Regions from separate parts of the Pseudomonas sp. 86_A genome, predicted to be linked through region 1. Evidence: predicted binding sites of a transcription regulator. Region 1 holds the regulator's gene; each other region holds the start of a gene.

What was found. The regulator FliA, encoded in region 1, starts transcription of late flagellar genes. The targets are predictions, from matches to a motif close to CTAAAGTTTNNNNNNNNNNNGCCGNTAA.
Region 2: J5M57_RS05365 (methyl-accepting chemotaxis protein) is a predicted target of FliA. The motif match lies at 6,342-6,369, and genes of this name have one in related genera.
Region 3: J5M57_RS17495 (methyl-accepting chemotaxis protein) is a predicted target of FliA. The motif match lies at 5,206-5,233, and genes of this name have one in related genera.

The regions. Positions count from the first base shown of each region.
Region 1 covers NZ_JAFGYS010000003.1:113,620-121,267, reverse strand. The annotation lists gene fleN (flagellar synthesis regulator FleN) at 61-891, shown strand; gene fliA (RNA polymerase sigma factor FliA) at 888-1,628, shown strand; gene J5M57_RS06135 (chemotaxis response regulator CheY) at 1,796-2,167, shown strand; gene J5M57_RS06130 (protein phosphatase CheZ) at 2,186-2,974, shown strand; gene J5M57_RS06125 (chemotaxis protein CheA) at 3,029-5,308, shown strand; gene J5M57_RS06120 (chemotaxis response regulator protein-glutamate methylesterase) at 5,358-6,500, shown strand; gene J5M57_RS06115 (flagellar motor protein) at 6,500-7,240, shown strand; gene motD (flagellar motor protein MotD) at 7,253-7,648, shown strand, end outside.
Region 2 covers NZ_JAFGYS010000002.1:435,584-443,231, forward strand. The annotation lists gene J5M57_RS05340 (3'-5' exonuclease) at 1-1,381, opposite strand, end outside; gene J5M57_RS05345 (DUF2252 domain-containing protein) at 1,733-3,139, shown strand; gene rimJ (ribosomal protein S5-alanine N-acetyltransferase) at 3,360-3,947, shown strand; gene J5M57_RS05355 (glycosyltransferase family 39 protein) at 3,978-5,456, shown strand; gene J5M57_RS05360 (histidine phosphatase family protein) at 5,534-6,205, opposite strand; gene J5M57_RS05365 (methyl-accepting chemotaxis protein) at 6,461-7,648, shown strand, end outside.
Region 3 covers NZ_JAFGYS010000011.1:244-7,891, reverse strand. The annotation lists gene J5M57_RS17505 (YifB family Mg chelatase-like AAA ATPase) at 195-1,688, shown strand; gene J5M57_RS17500 (aldose 1-epimerase family protein) at 1,685-2,899, opposite strand; gene J5M57_RS17495 (methyl-accepting chemotaxis protein) at 3,119-5,095, opposite strand; gene J5M57_RS17490 (LysR substrate-binding domain-containing protein) at 5,284-6,204, opposite strand; gene J5M57_RS17485 (NorM family multidrug efflux MATE transporter) at 6,362-7,648, shown strand, end outside.

The DNA.
Region 1 (7,648 bases):
TTGAGAACGCGCAGCCAGTAATGTGGCCTCCGTCTATGCAAGACAAGGTAAAGAAATAACATGGGCAGCATGCATCCCGTACAGGTGATCGCGGTGACCGGCGGCAAAGGTGGCGTCGGCAAGACTAACGTGTCAGTGAACTTGTCTCTGGCGCTGGCAGAGCTTGGCCGTCGGGTCATGCTGCTGGACGCCGACCTGGGGCTGGCGAACGTTGACGTTCTGCTGGGACTGACCCCCAAACGTACACTGGCCGACGTGATCGAAGGCCGCTGCGAGCTGCGCGACGTGCTGTTGCAGGGTCCCGGCGGGATCCGCATCGTGCCGGCCGCGTCCGGCACGCAAAGCATGGTTCATCTGAGCCCGGCGCAACACGCCGGTCTGATTCAGGCCTTCAGCGACATCGGCGACAACCTCGATGTGCTGGTGATTGATACCGCTGCGGGTATTGGTGACTCGGTAGTCAGTTTCGTTCGCGCAGCGCAGGAAGTGTTGCTGGTGGTCTGCGACGAGCCGACCTCGATCACCGACGCCTACGCGCTGATCAAACTGCTCAACCGCGACTATGGCATGAACCGCTTCCGCGTCCTCGCCAACATGGCGCAGAGCCCGCAGGAAGGGCGCAACCTGTTCGCCAAGTTGACCAAGGTCACGGATCGTTTCCTCGACGTCGCCTTACAATACGTCGGCGCGGTGCCGTACGACGAAAGCGTGCGCAAGGCAGTGCAGAAGCAGCGAGCGGTCTATGAAGCCTTCCCGCGTTCCAAGTGCGCGCTGGCGTTCAAGGCGATCGCGCAGAAGGTCGATACCTGGCCGCTGCCTGCCAACCCGCGCGGTCACCTGGAGTTTTTCGTCGAGCGCCTCGTGCAGCAAACAGCAGGGCCTGTGTTATGACCGCGAGCGGTATGAACTACTACAAGAAGTCGGCACGTGACGCGCAGTACGAGTTGATCGAGCGTTACGCGCCACTGGTCAAGCGCATTGCCTATCACTTGCTGGCGCGCTTGCCGGCGAGTGTGCAGGTCGAGGATCTGATTCAGGCCGGGATGATCGGTCTGCTTGAAGTTTCGACCAAATATGACGCCAGCAAGGGCGCCAGTTTCGAAACGTACGCGGGCATTCGAATCCGCGGCGCGATGCTCGACGAAGTGCGCAAAGGGGATTGGGCACCACGCTCGGTTCACCGCAACACCCGTATGGTCAGCGACGCAATTCGCTCAATTGAAGCTAAAACCGGCCGTGATGCTAAAGATCACGAAGTTGCGGCCGAACTCCAATTGAGTCTCGACGATTACTACGGGATTTTGAATGACACGCTGGGCAGCCGGCTGTTCAGTTTCGACGACCTGTTGCAGGACGGCGAACACGAAGGGCTGCACGAGGATGGCGCCAGTGCTCATCTTGAGCCGTCACGCGATCTGGAAGATGAACGCTTCCAGGCAGCGCTGGCGGACGCGATTGCCAATTTGCCGGAGCGTGAGCGACTGGTGTTGGCGCTGTACTACGACGAAGAGCTGAACCTCAAGGAAATCGGTGAAGTCCTTGGCGTCAGTGAATCGCGGGTCAGCCAGTTACACAGCCAGTGCGCGGCCCGCTTGCGGGGGCGTTTGGGGGAGTGGCGAGCGCGCTGAAGGCAGTGTGGGGACACTGCGAACGAGGCTGGTGCGGTGATGAACGGCACCGGTCTTGCTCTGTTGTGCTCCAGACAGTCATCGAGTGCTTTGCCGGATTGATTGAAATGGCGCGTCCAGGTGCTGGGCGCGTTTAAGACTGCTTGGAGGTCGAATTGGACAAGAACATGAAAATCCTCATCGTTGATGACTTCTCAACGATGCGGCGGATCATCAAGAACCTGCTGCGTGATCTGGGGTTCACCAACACCGTCGAGGCCGACGATGGCACCACTGCCATTCCGGTGCTCAACAGCGGAAGCATCGACTTTCTGGTAACGGACTGGAACATGCCGGGCATGACCGGTATCGACCTGCTGCGCCACGTGCGTGCCGATGAAAAACTCAAGCACCTGCCGGTGCTGATGGTGACGGCAGAAGCCAAGCGCGAGCAGATCATCGAAGCGGCCCAGGCCGGTGTAAACGGCTACGTGGTCAAACCTTTCACGGCTCAGGCGCTGAAAGAAAAAATCGAGAAGATTTTCGAACGCATCGGCTGATGAACGCGCGGGGGAGCTATGGAGCATAAAGAATCTTCACAGGGCGATTTCGAATCGACCCTGAAAAAACACGCGGTCGAACTGGTCGAGAGCCTTGAAAAAGGCAGGTTCGGCGACGCTGTGCAACTGATCCATGAGCTCAATCAGACCCGTGACCGCGGCCTGTATCAGGAAGTGGGCAAGCTCACACGCGAACTGCACAGTGCGATCGTCAACTTCCAGATCGATCCGCACATGCCGCAGGCCGAGGAAGTGTCGCAAATCACCGACGCCACCGAACGCCTGGGCTATGTGGTCAAGCTGACCGAAGCCGCGGCCAACCGCACCATGGATCTGGTGGAAAGCGCTACCCCGGTGGTCAATGGCCTGGCTGAAGAAGCCCAGGCCCTGAGCACCGATTGGGGCCGTTTCATGCGCCGTGAGGTCGGGGCTGAAGAGTTCCGCGAACTGGCGCGCCGGGTCGACGGTTTTCTGTCGCGCAGCAGCACGGACAACCGTGCGGTGTCGAGCAACCTCAACGACATCCTGCTGGCTCAGGATTACCAGGACCTGACCGGTCAGGTGATCAAGCGTGTGACCCAACTGGTCACCGAAGTCGAAAGCAATTTGCTCAAACTCGTGCTCATGGCCAGTCAGGTCGACCGCTTTGCGGGCATCGAACATGACCGCGCCGCGATGCTTGCAGAAAAAGATCCACAAAAACATCTCTCGCAGGGTGAAGGTCCGCAGATTCATGCCGATAAACGAGAAGACGTTGTGTCCGGTCAGGACGATGTGGACGATTTGTTATCCAGCCTCGGATTCTAGAGTTTTGGAATTTTAGGTTTTTTGGGTTTTTAGACCTGTAGGAGCACCCCATTAATGAGCTTCGGCGCCGATGAAGAGATCCTTCAGGATTTCCTGGTTGAGGCCGGCGAGATTCTTGAGCAACTGTCCGAACAACTGGTCGAGCTGGAAAGCCGCCCGGATGACGCAGATCTGCTCAACGCAATTTTTCGCGGTTTCCACACTGTAAAAGGGGGCGCCGGCTTCCTTCAGCTCAACGAGCTGGTGGAGTGCTGTCACATCGCCGAAAACGTGTTCGACATCCTGCGCAAGGGTGAGCGTCGCGTTGATGCAGAACTGATGGACGTGGTGCTTGAAGCACTGGACGCGGTGAACGGCATGTTCAGCGAAGTCCGTGAACGTGCCCCGATCACGGCTGCGACTCCGGAACTGCTGGCCGCGCTGGCGCGTCTGGCCGAGCCGCAATCGGCCGATGAAGCCCCGGCTTCGCCGGTGGCCGAGATGATCGAAGAACTGGTCGTCGAAAGCGATGCCGGCGATTCGGGCGACATCACCGATAACGAATTTGAACAGCTGCTGGATTCGCTGAACGCCGCCAAGGCCGAAGCCGAAGCCCCGGCCGCTGCTGCACCTGCGCCGGCTGCCGATGCGGCCGCCAGCGATGAAATCACCGACGCTGAATTCGAGTCGTTGCTCGATCAGTTGCACGGCAAAGGCCAGTTCGCGCCGGACGCTGTCGCACCGACAGCCACTGCTGCGGCGGCGCCTGCTGCAGGCGACAGCTCGGACATCACCGACGACGAATTCGAAGCGCTGCTCGACCAGTTGCACGGCAAGGGCAACTTTGCCGTTGAAGCGCTGGAGTCGGCGATCGCCTCGGCACCGGTTGCGCCAGCCGCGCCGGCAGCGGCGGCTGCCGGCAGTGATCTGATCAGCGATCACGAATTCGAATCGTTGCTCGACGAATTGCACGGCAAAGGCAAGTTCGATGCAGGCGCGGCGACCGCCGGCTCCGCGTCGACAGTCGCTGCGCCAGCTGCCAAGGCGGCTGCCGCTCCGGCCGCCGCGCCGAAAGCTGCGCCCAAGCCTGAGCCAAAAGCTGAAACGCCAAAACCGGCTGCCGCTGCGGCACCGGCGCCGGCCCGTGCTCCGGCAAATCCGCCACCGGAAAAACCGGCGAGCGAAGCCGAGACCACCGTGCGGGTCGACACCGCGCGTCTCGACGAAATCATGAACATGGTCGGCGAGCTGGTACTGGTGCGTAACCGTCTGGTGCGCCTGGGTCTGAACAGCGGCGACGAAGCCATGTCCAAGGCCGTGTCGAACCTCGACGTGGTCACGGCTGACTTGCAGACCGCGGTGATGAAGACCCGGATGCAGCCGATCAAGAAGGTCTTCGGACGCTTCCCGCGTCTGGTTCGCGACCTGGCGCGTCAGCTCAAGAAAGAGATCAACCTGGAACTGGTGGGTGAAGAAACCGACCTCGACAAGAACCTTGTCGAGGCCCTGGCCGACCCGCTGGTCCACTTGGTGCGCAACGCCGTCGACCACGGCATCGAGTCGCCGGAAGAACGCGAAGTGTCGGGCAAGGCCCGTGGCGGTCGTGTGGTGCTGGCGGCCGAGCAGGAAGGCGACCACATCCTGTTGTCGATCTCTGACGACGGCAAGGGCATGGACCCGAACGTCCTGCGTTCGATCGCGGTAAAACGCGGTGTGATGGACAAGGATGCGGCCGATCGCCTGAGCGATACCGAGTGCTACAACCTGATTTTCGCCCCGGGTTTCTCGACCAAGACCGAGATCTCCGACGTGTCCGGCCGCGGTGTCGGCATGGACGTGGTGAAGACCAAGATTTCCCAGCTCAACGGTTCGATCAACATCTACTCGACCAAGGGCCAGGGCTCGAAGATCGTCATCAAGGTGCCGCTGACGCTCGCGATCATGCCGACCCTGATGGTGATGCTCGGCAATCAGGCGTTTGCGTTCCCGTTGGTCAACGTCAACGAAATCTTCCACCTCGACCTGTCGACCACCAACGTGGTGGATGGCCAGGAAGTGGTGATCGTGCGGGACAAGGCGCTGCCATTGTTCTACCTCAAGCGCTGGCTGGTCAGCTCCGCCGCTCACGAAGAGCAGCGCGAAGGCCACGTGGTGATCCTTTCGGTGGGCACCCAGCGGATCGGCTTCGTTGTCGATCAACTGGTCGGCCAGGAAGAAGTGGTCATCAAGCCATTGGGCAAAATGCTGCAGGGCACTCCGGGCATGTCCGGCGCCACCATCACCGGTGACGGCCGCATCGCTCTGATCCTCGATGTTCCAAGCATGCTCAAGCGTTACGCCGCACGGCGTATTTGAATCCGGGGCGGCGGGGCGACAACGTCCCGCTGCACCTAATGGAGTGTTTATGGCAGTCAAAGTCCTGGTGGTGGACGATTCGGGTTTTTTCCGCCGCCGCGTCTCGGAAATTCTTTCAGCGGATCCGAGCATCCAGGTGGTCGGCACGGCCACCAACGGTAAAGAGGCGATCGATCAGGCCCTGGCCCTCAAGCCGGACGTGATCACCATGGACTACGAGATGCCGATGATGGATGGCATCACGGCGGTGCGGCACATCATGCAGCGCTGCCCGACCCCGGTGTTGATGTTCTCCTCGCTGACGCATGAAGGCGCCCGGGTGACCCTGGATGCGCTGGACGCTGGCGCGGTGGATTTCCTGCCGAAGAATTTCGAAGACATCTCGCGTAACCCCGAGAAGGTCAAGCAACTGCTGTGCGAGAAGGTTCACAGCATCTCGCGCAGTAATCGTCGTTTCAGTGCTTACAGTGCGCCGGCTCCGGCCGCTGCACCGACGCCTGCGCCGGCTCCGCCGGCATCGAGCTTCAGCAGCCACGGCAGCAGCGCTCCGACACGTCCGGCGCCTGCGCCTGCACCTGTTGCCAGCCGCGCCCCGGCGGCCAGCGCTTCGTCGCCGGCACCGAAACGCAAAGCCTACAAACTGGTCGCCATCGGCACCTCGACTGGCGGCCCGGTGGCCCTGCAACGGGTGCTGACCCAGTTGCCGGCGAACTTCCCGGCACCGATCGTGCTGATCCAGCACATGCCGGCGGCGTTCACCAAAGCGTTTGCCGAGCGTCTGGACAAGCTGTGCCGCATCAGCGTCAAGGAAGCCGAGGATGGCGACATCCTGCGTCCGGGCCTGGCGCTGCTGGCGCCGGGTGGCAAGCAGATGATGATCGACGGCCGTGGCGCGGTGAAAATCCTCCCGGGCGACGAGCGTCTGAACTACAAACCGTGCGTGGACATCACCTTCGGTTCCGCCGCCAAGTCCTACGGTGACAAAGTTCTGGCGGTGGTGCTGACCGGCATGGGCGCCGACGGCCGCGAAGGCGCGCGTCTGCTCAAGCAGGGCGGCAGCTCGGTGTGGGCGCAGGACGAAGCCAGCTGCGTCATCTACGGCATGCCGATGGCCATCGTCAAAGCCGATCTGGCTGACGCGGTGTACGGCCTGGACGACATCGGCAAGCACATCGTCGAGGCGTGTATCTGATGGATGTTCTTAGCCTTATCGGGATCATCATGGCGTTCGTCGCCATCATCGGCGGCAACTACCTTGAAGGCGGTCACCTCGGCGCGCTGGCCAACGGCCCGGCGGCGCTGATCGTCCTCGGTGGCACCATCGGTGCCGCGCTGCTGCAATCGCCGATGAGCGCCTTCAAGCGCGCCATGCAGATCCTCGCCTGGATCCTGTTTCCGCCGCGGGTGGACCTGGCCGGCGGTATCGACCGCGTGGTCAACTGGAGCCTCACCGCACGCAAGGAAGGCCTGCTCGGGCTGGAAGGCGTAGCCGATGCCGAACCGGACAACTACTCGCGCAAGGGCCTGCAACTGCTGGTCGATGGCGCCGAGCCGGAAGCGATCCGCAGCATCCTCGAAGTGGATTTCTACACCCAGGAAGCCCGCGACATCGAAGCCGCCAAAGTCTTTGAAAGCATGGGCGGCTACGCGCCGACCATCGGCATCATCGGTGCGGTGATGGGCCTGATTCACGTGATGGGCAACCTCGCCGATCCGACCCAGCTGGGCAGCGGCATCGCCGTGGCCTTCGTCGCCACAATCTACGGTGTTGCCAGTGCCAACCTGGTGTTGCTGCCGGTGGCGGCCAAGCTCAAGTCAATCGCGTTGCGGCAGTCGCGTTATCGCGAAATGTTGTTGGAAGGGATCTTGTCGATCGCCGAAGGTGAAAACCCTCGCTCCATTGAGTTGAAGCTGCAAGGCTTCATGGATTAAGGGAATAACCTCATGGCCCGTCGCAGGCATCAGGAAGAACACGTCAACCACGAGCGCTGGCTCGTGTCCTACGCGGATTTCATCACGCTGCTGTTCGCGTTCTTCGTGGTGATGTACTCGATCTCGTCGATCAACGAAGGCAAATACAAGGTCATTTCCGAAGCGCTGATCGGGGTTTTCACCGACTCCGACCGCTCGCTCAAGCCGATCCCGATCGGTGATGAACGACCGAAGACCGTGACCCCGGCCAAGCCGCTGGTCAAGGACGCCGAGCAGGTCGACGCCGGTATCGCCGGGGCCAGCGATCCGTTGAAAAGCATCGCCGATGACATCAGCGCCGCGTTCGGCGACCTGATCGCTTCCAACCAGATGACCGTGCGCGGCAACGAGTTGTGGGTCGAGATCGAA
Region 2 (7,648 bases), on a different contig from region 1:
GAGGCGCGACGATCGGAATGTTGTCTTCCTGAGCATCACGCGCATTCAGGAGGTCCAGGGAGAACGCTCGGGCCACCGACAGCACTTCCAGGGTATTTCGATAGTTGAGGCGCAGAATGGTGGTTCGCCCTGACGCCTGGATGCCTACGCTGGCGAAGCTGAACTCCATACCGCCCTTGCCAGCCTTACCACGATAGATGGCTTGTGCATCGTCGTAGAGCACCAATAGAGAGTTAATCTGCGGATCGAGCATTTTGACGACCAGTTCAAACCATTCAGGTTGGAAGTCGTGCCCCTCATCGACCAATATGCCGCCATATTGCCCTTTGGCAATGAGTCCGCTGGCGACACCCTCGAATACATGGTGCTCAAGAAACGCCTTGGCCTCCTCGGGGGTCAGATCTTTGCCAGGCAAATCAGCACCCGCTGCTTTCAACAGATCCCAGCACCAACCATGAAAGTTGCGCACCGACACTTTGTTGCTTAACCCGTGAGCGGTCAGTACTTGCTTTAACCGTCCAGCCAGGGATTTGTTGTAGCACAGGACCAAAACAGGTTTGTTCGACGTTTGCGCCAGGTATACGCAACGATATCCCAGGATCATCGTCTTGCCGCTACCTGCGACGCCGTGAATGACCCGGTGACCTTCACCCATGGAACGAGCCAGTTGCTCCTGCTGCAAGTCCATGACCTTGATGAAGCTTGGTACCGGTGCGTCATGCGCACTGAACAGTCCGAACTGGCCGGGTGAGACATTCACCCGTACTTCCGGAAACAGGTGATAGCGCACGCGATCAATTTGAGCAGCGGTAAGATGGCAAGGAAACCGCTGGACAAACATGTCAGTCAGACGCTTTTCAAACTCTTGGTTATCCACCGTTTCAGTCATTTCGTCCCGGCAGATGACCCGATCAGCGCTCATTACTTGCGCCAGCCCCTCACTTTGAAATTGCTTTCGGGTGATCTCGGGCAACACCACGCCCCAACTGTAGGGCATCAATAAATTGCCCTGGCGGATAGATCCGGGCGGTTGTTTCAAGGCAGGGTCTTTCTGAAGCAGATTCACGGCCTCAAAGATATTGATGCGCGCCTGCTCGAGCGGGTTGGCAACACTTTTCAGCTCATCTTCGACAAGTATGCTGGCCTGGGTCACGCTCATGCTTTTGATGATATCGATCTTCCAGTCCTTGACCTCCAGCACCAGGATTCCCTTCTTCGGGTGCATGATGACAAAGTCAGGTCGTCGGGCCTTGAGACCGATGGGTACATCGAACCAGGAGAGCCAATCGTCCGTAAGTTTTTTCTCCAGACGTTCTGCCAAACGCCGCTCACCCGGAGTATCAAACTGGCAAGCGGATCGAGAAGGAAAGAGTAAAGCCATATCGTGTGCCTAATCCCTGGAACAAGAACGATGCGATCAAAGTGAACGCAAGCGAGGGCCCATAACGATCCGAGAAGGGCCCGATAACTTTCATTTTGTGAGTGTGAAGCTCAGCTTTTTAGCAGCAGCACGTGTTGCCGCCTATTCCGCCCCGGCTACCCTGCGTGGAAGGCGTTACGCACACTCCGACGGGCCTGAATAGTGCTTTACTCAATGCCAGGGGGGCGATGGCACTCGAATGCTACCTGACGCAATATCAATTTGCCACCCGATGAACGCTGGCCTTTCCCGGGTCTTTTCAGGCTTCAGGGAATGGCCGGGACAACGTTGCAAAGCCAAAAAAAGGCCCCCATGACCACCCTCCAAGACCGCATGAAGCAAGGCAAGGACGCCCGCAAGCAATGCTCGCGCAGCGCCCACGCCACCACCGGCAAAATGAGCCGCGATCCGATCCCGCTGATCAAGGCCTCGAGTCAGGGCCGCGTCGCCTCACTGGTGGAGTTGCGTTACGGGCGGATGCTGGTCTCGCCCTTCACGTTCTTTCGCGGCAATGCGTTGTTGCAGGCCCATGATCTGTCGGGTACCGAGAACATGGGGCTGGTCGGGCCGATCTGCGGGGATGCGCACTTGATGAATTTCGGCGGGTTTGCCACGCCGGAGCGCAACCTGCTGTTCAGCGTCAACGATTTCGACGAGGCGCATCCAGGCCCGTGGGAGTGGGATGTGAAGCGGCTGGCGGCGAGTTTCGTGGTGGCGGCTCGGGATTTGCGTCATGGCGAATCGGTTGAGGAAGACGTGTGTCGGCAGATGGTCGGCGCCTATCAGGCGACGATGCTGGAGTGTGCCGAACAGAGTGCGCTGGAAACCTGGTACGACTCGATCAAGTACGAAGACCTGCTCGATCAGGCACGCAAGAGTGCGCTGGACCATGTGCAGCGGGCCGTCGACAAAGCCGAGCGGCGTACCCACGCCGAGTTGCTGCCGAAGATCAGCGAGCGCGACGCCCACGGACGGCTGGTCATTCGTGATGATTTGCCGGAGATCTTCCACCTGCACAAGAACACCACGCTGCTCGACGCCGATGATGACTGGTTGCGGCTGGCGGACTGGCGACCGTTGTTCGACACGTTCATGCGGGATTATCGATCCACCCTGCAGGCTGACCGGCGGGAACTGCTCTCGCGGTTCAAGGTGCAGGATCTGGCGTTCAAAGTGGTCGGTGTGGGCAGCGTCGGCACGCGCTGTCTGGTGGCGCTGCTGACCGATGATCAGGAGTTTCCGTTGTTTCTGCAGTTCAAGGAGGCGCGGCGTTCGGTGCTCGCCGATTACGTGAAAGGCAAGTCCCGGACGCGCCATGAAGGTCAACGGGTGGTCGAGGGCCAACGGCTGATGCAGTCGGCCAGCGATCTGTTCCTCGGCTGGACCACCGGTCCCAACGGGCGCTATTTCTATGTCCGGCAATTGCGCGACATGAAGATCTCCGCCGAACTGGAAAACTTCGACGCCGAAACCTTCGCTGCCTATGCCCGGGTCTGCGGTCGCGCCCTGGCCCGAGCCCACGCCAAAGCCTCAGGCAACGCGGCGGTCATCAGCGGCTACCTCGGCAAGGGCGATGCCTTGGCTGACGCTTTATTCAAATACGCCCGCCGTTACACCGCGCAGAACGAGCGCGACTTCGAACGCTTTCAGGACGCTTGTCGCAAGGGTCGACTGAAAGCTCGTTCGGAAGCCGATTTCGCCGCGGATCATCTGCCCTGAAGCGTTGCAGAGCGGTCGCTGCCGAGATGAATTTTTCTTCACTGCCCCCGTTCGATCAACACGGTACAGTCCGCTCGCTCATTCAAGAAACTACGGTTCGCCCGCGCTCTCCCGCGGGCTTTTTTTTGCCTGGCGTTTGGTGCCGAAGCGTTGCGCGCGGTTTGTTTTTTTCCGCCCCGTGATCAATTCTGTCCCTCGACCCTGCCAACCGGAGCGCCCGATGTCACTGCTGAGTCTGCCCTGCCAACGCCTGACGCTCGCCATCCTGGCCCCGGACCAGGCCGAACTGGAAAGTGATTTCTACCACCGCAACCAACGCCACCTCGCGCCGTGGTCGCCGATTCGCACCACCGAGTACTTTTCCACTGCACAGATTCGCCGACGCCTGGAGATTCAGGCCAGCGCCTACGAGGCCGGGCTGGCGATGCATTTCGCCCTGCTGACGCCGGATGGTCAGCAGATGATCGGCGCGTGTAACTTCAGCGGGATCATCCGCGGCGCGTTTCAGGCGTGTTATCTGGGGTATCACATCGACCACGCTCATCAGGGCCAGGGCTTGATGCAGGAAGGCCTGGTGGCCGGCATCGGCTATATGTTCGACACGCAGAACCTGCACCGGATCATGGCCAACTACATGCCCGGCAACGAGCGCAGTGCGCGGCTGCTGGAGCGCCTGGGTTTCGAGCGCGAAGGCTACGCCAAAGCTTACCTGAACATCGCCGGGCGCTGGCAGGACCATGTGCTGACGGCGCTGGTCAATCCATTGTTCGAGACGCCGGAGAAGCGCTGGTCGCGCCAACTGGCGTGAGTTTCACAATTTGTTAAGCATTGGCGAAGTATGCTCAAGGCTCCTGCCCTCTCCGGTTGCCTGAAATCCATGCCGCGTGCCGCCACTTCGCTGTTTCTACTCGCCGCCCTGCTGTTTTTTTTCGCCTTGGGTAACCACCAGTTGCAAGGCTCCACCGAGGCCCGGGTCGCCGGGATCGCCATGGAGATGCACCTGGACGATGACTGGGTGACGCCGCGCCTGTTTGGCGAGCCGTTTCTGGAAAAACCGCCGCTGAGCCTGTGGCTGGACGCCGGCGCCATGCGCGTGTTCGGTGTTTCACCGTGGGCGGTGCGGCTGGCGTCGGCGGTGGCCGGGCTGCTCAGCGTGATGTTGCTGTACGGCATGCTGCGTCGCTTCGGGCGCCCGAAAGCCGTCGCGTGGACGGCGGGGATTCTGCTGGCGACCATGGCCAGTTACTGGAGCAACGTGCGCGGGGTCGGCGAGGATGCGCTGCTGGCGCTCGGCGTGACCACCGCGTTGCTGGCGTTCTTTCAGGCGCAACGCGCGCCGAACGCCGGCAACTCGCTGCTGTTTATCGTCGGGATCGCCATCGCCACCTTGAGCAAGGGCGTGCTCGGGCTGGCAATGCCCGGGGTGGTGATTTTTGCCTACCTGTTGGCGGACAACCTGATCGACAAACGCCTGAAGATCGGCGCCTGGCTGCGTCCCGGCCTGCTCACGGCGTTGGGCCTGATTCCGTTGCTGATCTGGCTCGCCGTGCTCTATCAACGCGGTGGTTCGCACGCCGTCGCGGAAGTGCTGCTGACCAACAGCGTCGGCCGTTTCAGCGGTTCGTTCGTCGAGGCCGGGCATTATGAGCCGTTCTATTACTACCTGGCCAAACTGCCGGAAGCGTTCCTGCCGTGGAACATCCTCGTGTACCTGGGGCTGTGGCATTTCCGCAAGGAGTTGAAGGCCAACCGTTACCTGCTGTTTTTCAGCCTGTGGATCGTGGCGCAGTTCATCATGCTGACCCTGGCTTCCAGCAAGCGCACGGTGTACCTGATGTCGATGACCCCGGCCGCCGCCGTGATCGCCGCCGAGTACGCACGCGTGTTGTTCGAGCGCTTGCAGGCGCGTGAAACTGCCGACCGCTTCATCGGAAAAATCGCCCGTCATCGTCAGGCGCTTGCCGCTGGTTTGCTCACGGTGGTGATCGCCAGCTACCTCGGCGCCGCCCAGTGGGCCTTGCCCAATGCCGACAAGGAGCTGTCGTTCCTGCCGCTGACCGAACACATTCAGACCCTGCAAGCCAACGGCCAACAGGTCGCGCTGTTCCAGGCCAATGAGCGGGTTGGCGGCGCCAGCGTGTTCTACACCCAGCGTGTGCTCAAAGGGCTGGACACCGATGCGCAACTGCACGACTTCCTCAGCGCCTCGCCGGCGAACGTCGCGGTGATCTCGGCAGACAGCGAACCCGCCGCACCGCTGAAAGTGCTCAAGACCATGATGGTCGGGCGGCAGGCGTACTATTTCGTCAGCTACTGACGGCCGTCGCGCCAGCCCAAACAAAACCCGCCGGAACTGGCGGGTTTTGTTTGGGCTGACGCTTTGCAAACGTCAACTCATCGAGTGGTCAATGAGTGCCAGTCGGAGGCTTCGATGAAGCCCAGCATGCGCGGGGCCGCCTTGTTCGCGGCGGAGACGAACAGCGAGGAGCCGTAACCAGGGTCGGAAACCGGTACATCCAGGTCCTTTTCCAGCTCTGCCATGCATTCGCTGTGAGTCACCAGGATCAGATTGCGGCCCGGGAGCTTATGCGCCAGCGCTTCCTGCAAAATGCGGCCCTTGCAGCTGATCAGCCAGTCTTCGCCGCTGGCCGCGCGGTTGAACATGTAGCCGGCCGTCTGCACGGTGCGCAGCATCGGGCTGTTATAGATTTCGGCGTTATTCAGGCCCAGGTGCTCGAATTGCGCACCGACACTGACCGCGACACCGCGCGAGCGGTCAGTGATGCCATCATCGCCGCTCAGGCACGGCGCCGGGGAGTGATCGCAGCGCTCGACGTGACGCACCAGCACGATCATGTCGCCCTTGGCCCACCCGGCCGCCAGCGCGCGGGCGCCGGACACGTTGCCATGCGCCAGGTCCGGCACTGCCGCCGGGGCCAGCAGCCACAGGGTCAGCGGAATCACCAGCAGCAAGGCGCCCAGGACGACCCAGGTATTGCGATAGCGGGCCAATCCGCTCAGGGAGATCGAGCGTTTGACGCCGAACAGACTCAGTCTCAATTCCACATCGGGCCGCCTCGTCGGCATGCATCACAGTCAATTCGATGCGGCGAGGCTAGAGAAGCAGGCGTAAGCAGCGAGTGAAACGCATGTGAAAAAAGTCTTGGGACGCCTTTGTTACAAATTCCGTAGGACAAAATCCTTTCAGCTCTCGTGTTTGCGGCCGATACAAACCTGCTAACACCCTTGCTGGCTCAAAAAAACAACAATCTTCCAGCCTGACCGACGATCAAGTAGCTCTACGTTCCTGGAGGAATTGTGATGAATAGCTGGTTCGGCAACATCAGCGTGAACATGAAATTGGGCCTGGGCTTCGGCCTGGTCCTGGCCCTGACCTGCGTACTGGCCCTGACCGGCTGGACCAGCCTCGGCGGTCTGATCGACCGCAGCAACTGGATGAGCGACATCACCCAGCTCAACGCCGGCCTGACCAAGCTGCGCGTGGTGCGCCTGCAATACATGCTGACCAACGGCGACGAAACCGCCGCGCAGAATGTGCAGACCACCCTCGAAAGCTTTGCCGCGCAACAGCAGGCGCTGATCAACAAGTTCAAGAGCCCGGAAAACGTCAAACTGCTCAAGGAGCAGGCGGCGACCATCGCTGAATACCAGACCTCGCTGAACAAGATGCGCAACGCCTACCGCAACGGTAACAGCGCGCGCGACGTGATGGGCACCAACGCCGATACCGCGTACGGCCTGATCGAAGCGATCAGCAAACGCGTGCAGCAGATGGACATGAGCGAGCAGCGCTTCGAGCAGTTCCAGGCGATCACCGAAGCCAAGGAAGCGTTCATCCTCGCCCGCTACGAAGTGCGCGGCTACACCGCCACCACCAACGCTGAAACCGAGCAGAAAGCCGTTCGTCAGCTGGACGTGGCGATTGCCAGCCTCAAGCAACTGAACGTGCATTTCGCCGCGAGCCAACAGGACGCCCTGCGTCAGCTGGAAACCGCCCTGACCAACTACCGCAGCGCGTTGCAGGCGTACAAGAACGCCAACAGCGACGCCGTGCAGGCGCGTAAAGAGATGACCGATCAAGGCACCGCGATCGTCAACACCAGCGAGCAGCTGTACCAGATCCAGCTTGACCGTCGCGACATCGAAAGCGCCCAGGCCCGTACCTTCCAGCTGATCAGCACCCTGCTGGCGCTGTTGGTGGGCGTGATTGCTGCGGTGATCATCACCCGTCAGATCACCCGTCCGCTGCAGGAAACCCTGGCCGTGGTCGAACGCATCGCCAGCGGCGACCTGACCCAGAACGTCACCGTCACCCGCCGCGACGAACTCGGCGTGCTGCAACAAGGCATCGCGCGCATGGGCGTGACCCTGCGCGACTTGATCAGCGGCATCCGCGACGGCGTCACCCAGATCGCCAGCGCCGCCGAAGAACTCTCGGCCGTGACCGAACAGACCAGCGCCGGTGTGAACAGCCAGAAGGTCGAGACC
Region 3 (7,648 bases), on a different contig from region 1:
TGCGCAGTTGCAGTCCTCGGACGGGATGATCCGTCAATGCCGGTCGAGAGTCAACGCTCCACTTCAGGGAAGCAGTGCCGCGCCATTGCGTTTTGATACGTCTTGTAAACCTCTATTCCAGCACTGAAACCCGGCTCAACTACCCTTAAAAAACCCGCAGGAAGCGGCCCCCCGATTCAGCTCAAGGAACGACCATGTCCCTCTCCATCGTCCACAGCCGCGCCCAGATTGGCGTGGAAGCCCCCGCTGTCACCGTCGAAGTCCATCTGGCCAACGGCCTGCCGTCGCTGACCATGGTCGGCTTGCCCGAGGCGGCAGTGAAGGAGAGCAAGGATCGGGTGCGCAGCGCGATCATCAATTCCGGGCTGCAGTTTCCGGCGCGGCGGATCACTTTGAATCTGGCGCCGGCGGACCTGCCCAAGGATGGCGGACGATTTGATCTGGCGATTGCCTTGGGGATTCTGTCGGCGAGTGTGCAGGTGCCGTGTCTGACGCTGGATGAGGTGGAATGCCTCGGTGAGTTGGCGTTGTCCGGCGCCGTACGAGCGGTGCGCGGAGTGTTGCCGGCGGCACTGGCGGCGCGCAAGGCGGGGCGGGCGCTGGTGGTGCCGCGGGCGAATGCCGAGGAGGCCTGCCTGGCTTCGGGGTTGAAGGTGTTTGCGGTGGATCATCTGCTGGAAGCGGTGGCACATTTCAACGGGCACACGCCCGTGGAGCCTTATGTATCGGACGGCTTGATTCATGCCGCCAGACCCTATCCCGATCTCAACGAAGTGCAGGGGCAAATGGCAGCCAAACGTGCGCTGCTGATCGCGGCGGCGGGCGCACACAACCTGTTGTTCAGCGGGCCACCGGGGACGGGCAAAACCTTGCTGGCGAGTCGCTTGCCGGGGCTGCTGCCGCCGCTGTCTGAATGCGAAGCACTGGAAGTGGCGGCGATTCAATCGGTCGCCAGCGGCGTGCCGTTGACCCATTGGCCGCAACGTCCTTTTCGCCAGCCACACCACTCGGCATCAGGCCCGGCACTGGTCGGTGGCAGTTCGAAACCGCAACCCGGCGAAATCACCCTGGCCCATCACGGCGTGCTGTTTCTCGATGAACTGCCGGAGTTTGATCGCAAGGTGCTGGAGGTGCTGCGCGAGCCGCTGGAGTCCGGGCATATCGTGATCGCCCGAGCCAAGGATCGCGTGCGCTTTCCGGCGCGCTTCCAGTTGGTGGCGGCGATGAATCCGTGTCCCTGTGGATATCTCGGCGAGCCAAGCGGCAAGTGCTCCTGCACGCCGGACATGGTCCAGCGCTATCGCAACAAACTGTCGGGGCCATTGCTGGATCGGATCGATCTGCACCTGACGGTAGCGCGGGAGGCGACGGCGCTGAATCCGACGGTGAAGCCGGGAGAGGACAGCGCCAGTGCAGCTGCGGTGGTGGCCGAAGCCCGAGAGCGCCAGCAAAAGCGTCAGCGTTGTGCCAATGCGTTTCTCGATCTGCCGGGGCTGAAGCGGCACTGCAAGTTATCCACAGCCGATGAAAAATGGCTGGAATCGGCGTGTGAACGGCTGACCTTGTCGCTGCGTTCGGCGCATCGCTTGCTCAAGGTTGCGAGAACTCTGGCAGACCTTGAGCAAGTCGACGCAATCAGCCGTGAGCACTTGGCCGAAGCACTGCAATACCGGCCGGCGACACCTTAATGCTCGGTCAGATCCACCAACGGCGCCTGCCGCACTTCGGTTTCACGCCCGGCCTGAATCTCGGTCACGCGCTTCAAGGCGTTATCCACAGCGCCTTTGTCCGCCAGCAGGCTGTAGCTGATCTGGAACTGTTGACTGGCCTTTGGCGCAATGGTCGGGACCAGATTCAACGGACGCTGATAGCGGCGGTTGTAGGAAAAACTGGTGCCCGGCTCAAGGCCCGTGACATAGCCCTGCCCTTGGGTATCGGTGTTTTTCCACAGGGAAAAAACCGGCAGCTGCTGCGTATTGAAGCCAACAGAGACGCCGAGGCTGCCAGCCTTGTTATGCAACACGGCCAGGGTTTCGCCCTTGGCGTCCGCATAAGGCACGACGTTGTAGACGGTTTCGTCGTAGTCCTTGGTCGGGGCGCGATAGGTCTGCCAATCGGCCAACTCGGCTTTGGCCTTGTCGTTGAAGGGCGAGACCTGCTTAACCGGCGCGGCGAACCGGGCGCCCTGTTCAAGGAACGGCGTACTGAAGTTGCTGTGATACAGCGCCTGGTATTCCTTCGGATAATCGCCGTTGTTGGTCAGCGTGTCGTTGAGGGCGAAACGCGCACTACCCGGCTCGGTGACCAGCTCAGTGACCACCGAGAAGTCGACCTTCTTGAAGGCCTGCTCTTTCAACTCGCCGCGCAGGCTGATGGCGTACGGCGGCTTCTCGTCAATGTGCAGGGTTACGCTGCTGGCCGGGATATTGGCGGCGCGCCCGTGCAGGGTCAGCAACTCACCATTGTCCATGCCGGGATGGCCGACCCATTCGTAACCACAACGGGTCACCAGCTCGTTGAAACCTTCCAGCCAACCCAAGCCACCGCGTCCGTTGAGTTCGATGAAGGCTGGGTTGACCACTTCCTTGACTGGCGAATCCCAACCCATACGCACGTTGCCGACCGACGCCTGCAAGACGTTCATGCCTCGGGTCGGCACTACCGAGAGTTTCATCGTGCCGTTATCGATATCGACGATGCTGACCCCTTCCTGCCGCCCACCATGCAAGGTGCGCAGGCTGACGGAGAAAGGTTTGTCGGTTTTCACCCCCAGTTGCTCACTGGAGATGCTCCAGTTTTGCGCGGGTTTGTTGGTATCGAGAAGGACATAGTCCCAGGCCATGGCGTGGGAAGCAGCAGAGAGTGCGCCGAGGGCGACGGCGAGTTTGAGCGGAGTCATGGCAGCAGCCTTTATTGGAGTTGTGCCATTTTTATAGCGCTGCGGAAACGTTTCAGCAAGTTTGAAAGAGCAAGAATTCGAGTGTTTGACCCTAGATTGGCAGTGATGCTATCGCGAGCAGGCTCACTCCTACACGGATCTTCAGTGATCACACACATTGTGACCTACCGATATACCTGTAGGAGTGAGCCTGCTCGCGATAGCTATGTCAGCCGCGCATCAACGAAACCGATCAACCTCGGAACGCAGATCCGCTGCCAGTTTCTCCAGCTCCTTGGCCGTCACCGCCAGGTTCGACACCACCTCACGCTGCTCACTGTTGGCCAGCGCAATGCTCTGCAGATTGCTACTGAGCAATGTCGCCGTGCTGCTCTGCTCCTGCGTCGCGGTGGTGATCGCCGCAAACTGTTGCCCTGCCGAACGGCTCTGTTCATCAATCCGCGCCAGCGCCGATGCGACATTGGCGTTGCGCGACAGGCCTTCCTGCATCAGCAGGTTGCCCTGCTCCATGGTGCTGATGGCGTTGCCGGTTTCCTGCTGGATGCTGTGGATCATCCCGGAGATTTCGTCAGTCGCCTGACGGGTGCGCGAAGCGAGGTTGCGCACTTCGTCTGCCACCACAGCAAAGCCACGGCCCTGTTCACCGGCGCGCGCGGCTTCAATCGCAGCGTTGAGCGCCAGCAGGTTGGTCTGCTCGGCAATCGAGGTGATCACGCTGACGATGCCGCCGATTTCCTGGGAGCGCTGACCGAGGGTGTTGATCACGGTCGCGGTGGTGTTCAGTGCACCAGCGATTTGCTCCAGCGAGGAAGAAGCCTCTTCCATCGAAGTGCGCCCGATCTGGGTCTGTTGCGCGTTTTCCTGGGCCAGACGCTGGGTGTTGCCCATGTTGTCGGCGATGTTCAGCGAGGTGGCGCTGAACTCTTCCACGGCGCCGGCCATGCTGGTGATTTCACCCGACTGCTGCTCCATGCCTTCATAAGCACCACCGGACAAACCGGACAGCGCCTGGGCCCGGCTGTTGACCTCTTCCGAGGAGCGGCGGATATGCTCGACCATGGTCGACAGCGCCTGGCTCATCTGGTTGAACGCGCGGGACAGCTGACCGATTTCATCGTGGCTCGACACATTCAGGCGCACGCTCAGATCACCGGCGCCCAAGGCTTCGGCCTGACGCACCAGGTCGCCCAGCGGTTGCAACTTGCTGCGCAACAGCCACATCGCCGAGCCGACCGCGATCAACATCGCCAGCAGACTGCCGATGGCCAGTTGAATGCCGACACTCCAGGTCACGGCGCGGATTTCCGCTTTCGGCATGCTCGCCACCACCGACCACGGCCCGCCTTCGAACGGCACGGCGATGCTGTAGAAATCTTCGCCCGTGTCGCTCCAGAACTGACCCTTGCCCGGGGTTTTCGCCAGGTCCTTGATCACCGGCACCGCTTGTTCCAGGGCCTGCACGCCCGCCGGGGCCACCAGCCATTTGCTTTGTTCATCCAGCAGCGCCAGCGAGCCGCTATGGCCGATGCGGAAGCGCTTGAGGTTATCGAACTGGGCGTTCTGCGCGTCGGTGTAATCGAAGCCGACGAACAGCACCGCAATCACCTTGCCGCTGCCATCGCGCACCGGGGTGTATTGGGTCATGTAGGAGCGATCGAACAGCAAGGCACGGCCGACATAGCCCTGCCCCGCCATCAACTTCGCATAAGCCGGGTGCGCATGATCGAGCAAGGTGCCGATGGCGCGCGTACCGTCCTGTTTGGTCAACGACGTGCTGACCCGCACGAAGTCTTCGCCGCTGCGCACGAACAGCGTGGCGACGCCGGCCGTCATCTGCTTGAACTCGTCGACTTCCTTGAAGTTGTTGTTCAGCACTTCGCCGCCCAGGTGCAGGCCCGGGGTCTGGGTGCCGGCAACCGTCACCGGCTCATCCGGGTGAATGCTCAAACCCGCGCTGAAGCGCTTCTCGAACAGCCCGCTCAGGCGCTGGGTACTTTCGCGCAGCGTGCCGTGGAAGGTGCTCAACTGGTCGGCCAGCAGCCGCGCCTCACTGGCGAGGTGCTCTTCACGGGTGGCGAGGTTGGCGGTATCCAGCGAACGCAGGGCGAACACCGTACTGCCACTGATGACAATCGCCAGTATCACAGCGAGCGCGAGGCCCAGCTGCGAGGCGATCCGGGCACGAGGTTGAGACATGGACAGCTCCTGGCCGAGCCACCGGATCCTCCTTGATCGCAGCACTTGCTCGGAAAATTCTAATAGTGGGGTGTAATCGTGGAGACCGGCACGACGGTTCCACATGCACGTATTCGGCGGTAGAACCGAATACTTGAGCGAATAGCAGGGTTATGGCACAAGGCCGGCATTGTGGCGGCTCGAACGTTTCAGCTCAAGCGCGTCACCGCCGGAAGCGCCATGGCCCGCACTTCGCCTTGCAGGAAGTCGCTGAGGCGGCGCAAACGTTCACCTCCCGGGCGGGTTTTCGGCCAGACCAGGTAGTAATTCAGTCCGCTGGCGACGGCGGTCGGCCACGGCAGACTCAAGCGACCTTGCGCCACATCCTCGGCCACCATCAACAGATCGCCCATGGACACACCGTAACCCCGCGCCGCCGCGATCATCCCCAGCTCCAGGGTATCGAACACCTGTCCGCCCTTGAGCGAAATCTGATCAGACAATCCCATGTGCTCCAGCCAACTGCGCCAGTCACGTCGATCCGGGGTCGGGTGCAGCAATTCGGTGGAGGCCAGCCGCGCCAGATCCCAGGGTTGATCATTGAGCAAATTCGGCGCACCGACCGGAATCAGCTCTTCGGGAAACAACAGGCTGGCCTCCCAGTCCGGCGGGAAGTGTCCGTCACTGAGCAACACCGCGCAGTCGAAAGGCTCGTCGTTGAAATCCACCGAGTCCACGTCCATCCACGCGCTGGTCAGCTGCACCTCATTGCCCGGCTGCAGATGACGAAAGCGACTGAGCCGCGCCAGCAACCAACGCATGGTCAGGGTCGAGGGGGCTTTCATGCGCAGGATGTCGTCCTCGGCGCGCAAGGTGTTGCAGGCGCGTTCAAGGGCGGCGAAGCCGTCGCGAATCCCCGGCAGCAGCATCCGCGCCGATTCGGTGAGTTGCAGGTTACGGCCGCTGCGGTGAAACAGCTTGCAGGCGAAATGCTCTTCAAGCGTACGAATGTGCCGACTCACCGCACTCTGGGTGATCGACAGCTCCTCGGCTGCGCGGGTGAACGAGCTGTGCCGCGCCGCCGCTTCGAATGCGCGCAGGGCATACAAGGGAGGAAGACGACGGGACATTCGGAAAGCTCCTATAGCGGGTTACGGCCAACTTAGCAGAATCTGATCTGGATGAGTTTTAATCATGCCACCCATCCTTTTTATCCCTTTGTGCGAAAGCGCTTAAGCGCCGAGAATCGATGGCTCCCTGTTCCCTCTTTCATGAGTGGTGATGACCATGCAGCATCCTGTGCGTACCGAACTCTGGGCCATCCTGCGGCTGGCGGGGCCGTTGATTGCTTCACAGTTGGCGCACATGTTGATGGTGCTGACCGACACCCTGATGATGGCGCGCCTGAGTCCCGAAGCCCTGGCCGGCGGCGGACTGGGAGCGGCGAGTTACTCGTTCGTGTCGATCTTCTGCATCGGTGTGATCGCAGCGGTGGGCACCCTGGTGGCGATCCGGCAGGGCGCCGGCGACATCATCGGCGCCGCGCGCCTGACCCAGGCCGGATTGTGGCTGGCGTGGCTGATGGCGCTGGGCGCCGGGCTGCTGCTGTGGAATCTGAAACCGGTGTTGCTGCTGTTCGGCCAGACCGAAACCAACGTCAACGCCGCTGAACAATTTTTGATCGCCCTGCCCTTTGCCCTGCCCGGCTACCTGAGCTTCATGGCCCTGCGCGGCTTCACCAGTGCGATTGGCCGGGCGACCCCGGTGATGGTCATCAGCCTGGGCGGCACCGTGGCCAACTTCCTGCTCAACTATGCGTTGATCACCGGCATGTTCGGCCTGCCGAAACTGGGGCTGACGGGCATCGGCCTGGTCACGGCGATTGTCGCCAACTGCATGGCGCTGGCCCTCGCTTGGCACATCCGCCGGCACCCGGCCTACGACGCTTACCCGTTGCGCGCCGGCCTGTCGCGGCCGAACCGCCAGTACCTCAAGGAGCTGTGGCGCCTCGGCCTGCCGATTGGCGGCACCTACGCGGTGGAAGTCGGTCTGTTCGCCTTCGCCGCGCTGTGCATGGGCACCATGGGCAGCACGCAGCTGGGCGCCCATCAGATCGCCCTGCAGATCGTTTCCGTGGCGTTCATGGTGCCGGCGGGCATGTCCTACGCCATCACCATGCGCGTCGGCCAGCACTACGGCGCCGGGCAACTGGGCGATGCGCGGATGTCCGGGCGGGTCGGGATCGTCTTCGGCGCGGTGGTGATGCTGGGCTTCGCCATGGTGTTCTGGCTGTTGCCGAATCAACTGGTCGGGTTGTTCCTCGACCACGACAACCCGGCGTTTGCCGAGGTGATTCGTCTGGCCGTGAGCCTGTTGGCGGTGGCAGCGTGGTTCGAGCTGTTTGACGGCACCCAGACCATCGCCATGGGCTGCATTCGTGGGCTCAAGGATGCGAAGACCACGTTCCTGGTCGGCCTCGGTTGCTATTGGCTGATCGGCGCGCCGGCGGCGTGGTGGATGGCATTCCACTTGAACTGGGGGCCGACGGGCGTCTGGTGGGGTCTGGCGCTGGGG